Regions from separate parts of the Mesorhizobium sp. CA10 genome, predicted to be linked through region 2. Evidence: riboswitches for the same ligand, from Rfam matches in the RefSeq annotation. Region 2 holds a riboswitch; the other holds the start of a gene.
The links. A riboswitch is a leader RNA that binds a small molecule or an ion and turns the genes downstream of it on or off. The one in region 2 is predicted to bind S-adenosylmethionine.
Positions count from the first base shown of each region.

Region 1 (3,359 bases), on a different contig from region 2:
ATACGTTCGAGATCGAGGCGCCGGATTTCGGCTTGCCGCTGCGCAATCCGCTGGAGATCGAAAAGCCGGTCAAGGTGGCGGTGAAGGCGCTGTAGCGCCGATCTCCCGGTGACTGGCAGGCCAGAGGGGCGCGAAGGAAGCTGCCTCTTCCACTTCGTCATTCTAGGCGGAGCAAGGAGCGAAGCGACGCGCGCAGACCCTAGAATCCATGCCGTGACATTGGGCGTAGACTGCTGCCGTCCAGAATAACCGTTGGCGCAGCGCCAGCTAAGATCGCAACATGACAGGCTATGTTTACATGACCGCGAGCCAGAAGGTGGCACGCTATTTCGGTGTCGCCAATGACCTTACCCACCGCATGCCCGGGCACAAGACCGGCCAAGGCTCCAGAAGATCATCCTGAATGGTTCGAGTTCTCTCACGGAATTGGCTGGTGAGCGTTCGGCACCGTGGCGGCGCTCAGGCGTCACGGCATGGATTCTAGGGTCTGCGCGCGTCGCTTCGCTCCTTGCTCCGCCCTAGAATGACGAAGAACAGATGGGACGGCGCGTCCCCTTCCGGACATCTCCCCACTTGGACCTCAGCGCGCTGCCCGAAAATGCTTGGAGAGCTTCAGGCCCTGCGCCTGATAGTTCGAGCCGAGTTCGGTGCCGTAAAGCGCCTGCGGGCGTTTCAGCATATGCTCGTAGACGAGACGGCCGACGATCTGGCCGTGGTCGAGGATAAAAGGCACCTCGTGGCTGCGCACTTCAAGCACCGCGCGGCTACCGCTGCCGCCGGCGGCGGAGTGGCCGAAGCCCGGATCGAAGAAGCCGGCATAATGGACGCGGAACTCGCCGACCAGCGGATCGAAGGGTGTCATCTCGGCGGCATAGAGCGGCGGCACGTGCACAGCTTCTCGGCTGACCAAGATATAGAATTCGTCCGGATCGAGCACCAGTTCGCCGGCGCCGCTCTTGTAGATCGGCTCCCAGAAATCGACGACATCCTGGGCGGCGCGCTTGTCGACGTCGACCAGTCCGGTGTGGTGCTTGCCGCGGTAGCCGACAAGGCCGTCCTTGTCGCCGTCGAGATCGATGGAGAGCGCGATGCCGCCGCCTGAAATATTGGGCGGCTCGGTGGCGACCAGCATCTCGGCGCGGTGAAGGTCGCGCAGCTCATTCTCCGAGAGCACCGCGTTGCCGGTGCGGAAGCGGATCTGCGACAGCCGCGAGCCGGCGCGCACGACGATCGGGAAGGTGCGCGGGCTGACCTCGAGATAGAGCGGCCCGCGGTAGCCGGCGGCAATCTTGTCGAACTCATGGCCGCGGTCGGTCATGACGCGCGTGAATATGTCGAGACGGCCGGTCGAGCTCTTCGGATTGGCCGAGGCGGATACGTTCGCCGGCAGCGCCAGGCTCTCGAGCAGCGGCACGATATAGACGCAGCCGGTTTCCAGCACCGCGCCCTCGGCAAGGCTGATCTCGTGCAGCTTCAGCCGCTCGAGCTTGTCGGCGACCCGATGATCCGGACCCGGCAGGAACGAGGCACGCACGCGAAACGCCTTGTCGCCGAGCCTTAGATCGAGGCTGGCCGGCTGGATCTGGTCGGCGTCCAGCGCGCGCGGCGACTTCAGCGCGTTCGCCTCGAACAGCGCTGCGATGTCCTGATCCGGAAGAATGCCTGTTTGCCGCAAAGGCTGGCTCCGTTCACAAGGCCGGGCGAGGATCTAAGCAGGCTCTTGCCGCCCGGCTGGTACAAACCTCTTAATGAAGCCGGCAATTGACGCAAGCGCGGCGCGGGTCTAAAGGGTCGTTATCCCGTGGTGATTTGGCCGGTCGGCTTGCAGCCACGTTAAACAAGTCGCTAAAGGACCGTCGAGCCGCAAGGCTATATGGACCGGTTGCGACTTCGCGGCCGGTTTTTTTGTGTCTGAAAGCAGGGCTATGAGCACCAAGAAGCGCAACTGGAAACCTCAGACGGCACTCGTGCATGGCGGAACGTTGCGTTCCGGTTTCGGCGAGACATCCGAGGCGATGTATCTCACCCAAGGCTATGTCTACGAGACGGCGCAAGCGGCGGAAGCCCGCTTCAAGGGCGAAGAGCCGGGCTTCATCTATTCGCGCTACGCCAACCCGACCGTCGACATGTTCGAAAAGCGCATGTGCGCGCTCGAAGGCGCCGAGGATGCCCGCGCCACCGCTTCCGGCATGGCCGCAGTAACCGCCGCGCTGCTCTGCAGCGCCAAGGCCGGAGATCATATCGTCGCGGCGCGCGCCCTGTTCGGCTCCTGCCGCTGGGTGGTCGAGACGCTGGCGCCGCGCTACGGCATCCAGGCGACGCTGGTCGACGGAACCGACATCGCCAATTGGGAAAAGGCGGTAAGGCCGAACACCAAGCTGTTCTTCCTGGAAAGCCCGACCAACCCGACGCTGGAGGTGGTCGACATCGCCGCCGTCGCCAGGCTCGCCAATTCGATCGGCGCCAGGCTGATCGTCGACAATGTCTTCGCCACGCCGCTGCAGCAGAAGCCGCTGCAGCTCGGCGCCCATATCGTCGTCTATTCGGCGACCAAGCACATAGACGGCCAGGGCCGCTGCCTGGGCGGCGTCATCCTGTCTGACAAGAAGTGGATCGAAGAGAACCTTCACGACTATTTCCGCCACACCGGCCCGAGCCTGTCGCCCTTCAACGCTTGGACGCTGCTCAAAGGCCTGGAGACGCTGCCGCTACGCGTGCGCCAGCAGACGGAGAGCGCCGGCAAGATCGCCGATTTCCTGGCCGAGCGGCCGGAGATCGCCCGCGTCATCTATCCGGGCCGCGCCGATCATCCGCAAGCGGATATCGTCAAGAAGCAGATGTCGGGAGGCTCGACGCTGATCTGCCTCGACGTCAAAGGCGGCAAGCAGGCGGCCTTTGCCTTCCAGAACGCGCTCGACATCGTGCTGATCTCGAACAATCTCGGTGACGCCAAGAGCCTGATCACCCATCCGGCGACCACGACGCACAAGAACCTGAGCGACGAGGCCCGCGCCGAGCTCGGCATCGGGCCAGGGACGCTGAGGCTCTCCGTCGGCCTGGAGGACAGCGACGATCTGCTGGAAGACGTGGAACAGGCGCTGAAGGCAGCAAAATAGAAGGCTGAGAACGCCGCGGCCCGAGCCTTCCAGAGCCGCAATTCCGGACGGAAAACCGTTTCACACTTTTCCTGGAATTGCTCTAGGCGAGCTCCTCCAGCTCGGTCATCGCCTTGGTGCGGATGGTCATGGCGTTGCCGCGCCATTCGACGGCGCCGCCGAACCAGGCGCGCGCCCAGATGGCCGGCAGCAGGGCATCGCGCACGATCATCGCGGTGATGCTGCGCGGCGACAAATACCAGC
Region 1 is NZ_JAIUHV010000006.1:323,142-326,500, forward strand. It holds gene araD1 (AraD1 family protein) at 1-95, shown strand, start outside; gene LB535_RS28850 (hypothetical protein) at 281-403, shown strand; gene LB535_RS15895 (2'-deoxycytidine 5'-triphosphate deaminase) at 581-1,675, opposite strand; SAM riboswitch at 1,792-1,869, shown strand; gene LB535_RS15900 (O-succinylhomoserine sulfhydrylase) at 1,926-3,116, shown strand; gene LB535_RS15905 (ceramide glucosyltransferase) at 3,199-3,359, opposite strand, start outside.
Region 1: it holds a riboswitch for S-adenosylmethionine, as region 2 does, so the genes downstream of both, LB535_RS15900 (O-succinylhomoserine sulfhydrylase) here and metX (homoserine O-acetyltransferase MetX) in region 2, are expected to answer to the same signal.

Region 2 (3,359 bases):
TGCTGACCAAAAAAATTCCAGAACCACCAAGGCATCGACAGGCCGATCTTCTGGCCGTTGGCGTCGAGCGCGGTTGCCTTCTCGACGGTCGCGCCGAGTTCCTCGCACAGGTTGACGAAGTCGCGGATGGTGCAGAAATGGATGTTGGGCGTGTCGTACCAGGAGTAGGGCAGGTCCTTGGTGACCGGCATCCTGCCCTTGACCAACAGCGAGAAGCGCACGCGCCAGTGGCCGAAATTGGGGAAGGAGACGATGGCGCGGTTGCCGATACGAAGCAGCTCGTCGAGCACCAGCTTCGGGTTGCGGGTCGCCTGCAGGGTCTGTGAGAGCACGACGAAATCGAAGCCCTTGTCGGGATAGAATTCGAGGTCCTTGTCGGCATCGCCCTGAACGACGGAAAGGCCGCGCGCCACGCATTCGTTGACGCCGCGCTGCGACAGTTCCAGCCCGCGGCCGTCGACCTGCTTGGTCTCCTGCAGGAGTTCCAGAAGCAGTCCGTCGCCCGAGCCGACATCGAGGACGCGCGAATTGGCCGGGATGAGATCGGTGACGACCTCGAGGTCGACACGCTGGGCGCGATTGACGCTCATGGCTTCGCCTCCTGCATGGCGCATGATGCCGGTCCGAAAAGTCCGCGACTTTTTGCGTTCGCTGACCTTCGGTTCGGGGTCATAGGCTGAGCCCCCTCGCGCGGGCGGCGGAGGCGATGAAGCCGTTGATGGCCGCGAACAGCTCCGGCTCATCGAGCAGGAAGGCGTCGTGGCCGCGATCGGTCTCGATCTCGACGAAGGAGACGGAAGCGCCCGCCGCGTTCAAGGCATGCACGATCGATCGGCTCTCCTCGGTCGGGAACAGCCAGTCGCTGGTGAAGGAGACCAGGCAAAAACGCGTCTTGGTGCCGGCGAAGGCGTCGGCGAGGCGCCCACCGTGATCGGCGGCAAGGTCGAAATAGTCCATCGCGCGGGTCAGATAGAGGTAGGAATTGGCGTCGAAGCGGTCGACGAAAGTCATGCCCTGATGGCGCAGATAGCTCTCGATCTGGAAATCGGCGTCGAAGCCGAAGGTCAGCGCCTCGCGGTCCTGCAAATTGCGGCCGAACTTGCGGTGAAGCGCGGCTTCCGAAAGGTAGGTGATGTGAGCGGCCATGCGCGCAACGGCGAGCCCTTTTTCCGGCCGCTTGCCGAAATCGAGATATTTGCCGCCATGCCAGTCGGGATCGGCCATGACGGCCTGCCGGCCGACCTCATGGAAGGCGATGTTTTGCGAGGAATGGCGGGCGCCAGTGGCGATCGGCAGGGCGCAGAACACGCGCTCCGGATAGGTTGCTGCCCATTCCAGCACCTGCATGCCGCCCATCGAGCCGCCAAGCACGCAAAACAGCTTCTCGATGCCGAAATGGTCGATGAGCATCGCCTGCGCGCGCACCATGTCGCGGATGGTGATGATCGGCAGGTCGAGCCCGTAGGGCTTGCCGGTCGCCGGGTTGGTCGAGGCCGGGCCGGTCGAGCCGAGGCAGCCGCCGACGACGTTGGAGCAGATGACGAAGAAACGGTTGGTGTCGATGATCTTGCCAGGGCCGATCAGCACCTCCCACCAGCCCGGCTTGCCGGTCACCGGATTGGTGTTGGCGACGTGCTGGTCGCCGGTCAGCGCATGGCAGACGAGGATGGCATTGGAACGCGCGTCGTTGAGCGTGCCATAGGTCTGGTAGGCAATCTGGAAGGGCGAGAGCAGCGTTCCGGCGTCGAGCTTCAGCGGCTTGTCCGGGCCGAACCGCAGCACCGGGCTCGACGGATGGTCGGCCTCGTCGTTGGTTCTTGCAGCACGCTGAGCGGCCATGTCCGTCCTCATCCTGTCCCGCATCGGTCTCGTCCCGATGCGGTGTCCGGCCGGCAGCGGACAATAAAAAACCGGCATTGCCGTCGCAAAGCCGGTTACAGGTTGCAAACGGCCCTTTAGCGAGTTGTTTAACGTGGCTGCAAGCCGACCGGCCAAATCACCACGGGAGTCTGGCAATCCTTCTAGGACCAGCGCCGCGCTTCGTCAACGGGTGGCCTCCTCGCGACCGGATGCGGGTGCCAGGCGCCGCCACTCGACATTCCAGCCCGTGGCCTGTATTTCCGCTGCGGCCTTGAAGGCTTTCTCGACGGATTTGTGACATGAAGCAGGATCAGCCCCGTCCGACGCCCCGCGCGGGCATCATGGACATCGAGGCCTATGTGCCGGGAAAAAGCACCGCGCCGGCCGGCGTGACGAAGGTCTATAAGCTGTCGGCGAACGAAAACCCGCTCGGGCCCTCGCCGAAGGCGATCGAGGCCGTGCGCGAAGTGGCGGCGAAGCTCGATGTCTATCCCGATGGCACCGCCCGCCGGCTGCGCGAGGCGATCGCCGAGGTGCATGGGCTGAATCCGGCCAACATCATCTGCTCCAACGGCTCCGACGAGATCCTGGGGCTGCTGGCGCAGACCTATCTCGCGCCGGGCGACGAGGCCGTGTTCACCGAGCACGCCTTCATGGTCTACAAAATCTATATCCAGGCGGCGGGCGCCAAGCCGGTGGCGGTGAAGGAGACCGAGGAGCGCGCCGACATCGACGCGATTTTGGCCGCGGTGACGCCGGCGACGCGGATCGTGTTTCTCGCCAATCCCAACAATCCGACGGGCACCTATGTGCCGTTCCAGGAAGTGCGCCGGCTGCACGCTGCATTGCCGAAGAACGTGCTCCTGGTGCTCGACGCGGCCTATGCCGAATATGTGCGGCGCAACGACTACGAGGCCGGCATCGAGCTCGCCGGCAGTTCCGAGAACGTGGTGATGACCCGCACCTTCTCCAAGCTCGGGCTCGGCGGCGCGCGTATCGGCTGGATGTACGGGCCGGCGCATATTGTCGATGCGATCAACCGCATTCGCGGCCCCTTCAACGTCAACGCTACAGCGATTGAGGCCGGCATCGCCGCGATCCGCGACCGCGCCCATATCGAGCGCAGCGTGGCGCATAACGAGAAATGGCTGGCCTGGCTCAGCGCCGAGCTGACCGGGCTCGGCCTGCGCGTCACGCCCAGCGTCGGCAATTTCGTGCTGATCCATTTTCCCGACGGCAACAAACATTCGGCGGCGGCGGCGGACGATTATCTGAGCGCCCGCGGCTACATCCTGCGCCGCGTCACCGGCTACGGCTTCCCCAATGCGCTGCGCATGAGCGTCGGCACCGAGGAAGCCAATCGCGGCGTCATCGATGCGCTGAAGACCTTCCTGAAAAGCTAGACACCATGGCATCACCGATGTTCGAGAAAATAGCGCTGGTCGGCATCGGCCTTATCGGCTCGTCGCTCGCCCGCGTCATCCGCCGTGAGGGCCTGG
Region 2 is NZ_JAIUHV010000009.1:57,205-60,563, reverse strand. It holds gene metW (methionine biosynthesis protein MetW) at 1-590, opposite strand, end outside; gene metX (homoserine O-acetyltransferase MetX) at 670-1,839, opposite strand; SAM riboswitch at 1,936-2,013, opposite strand; gene hisC (histidinol-phosphate transaminase) at 2,160-3,263, shown strand; gene LB535_RS19230 (prephenate/arogenate dehydrogenase family protein) at 3,269-3,359, shown strand, end outside.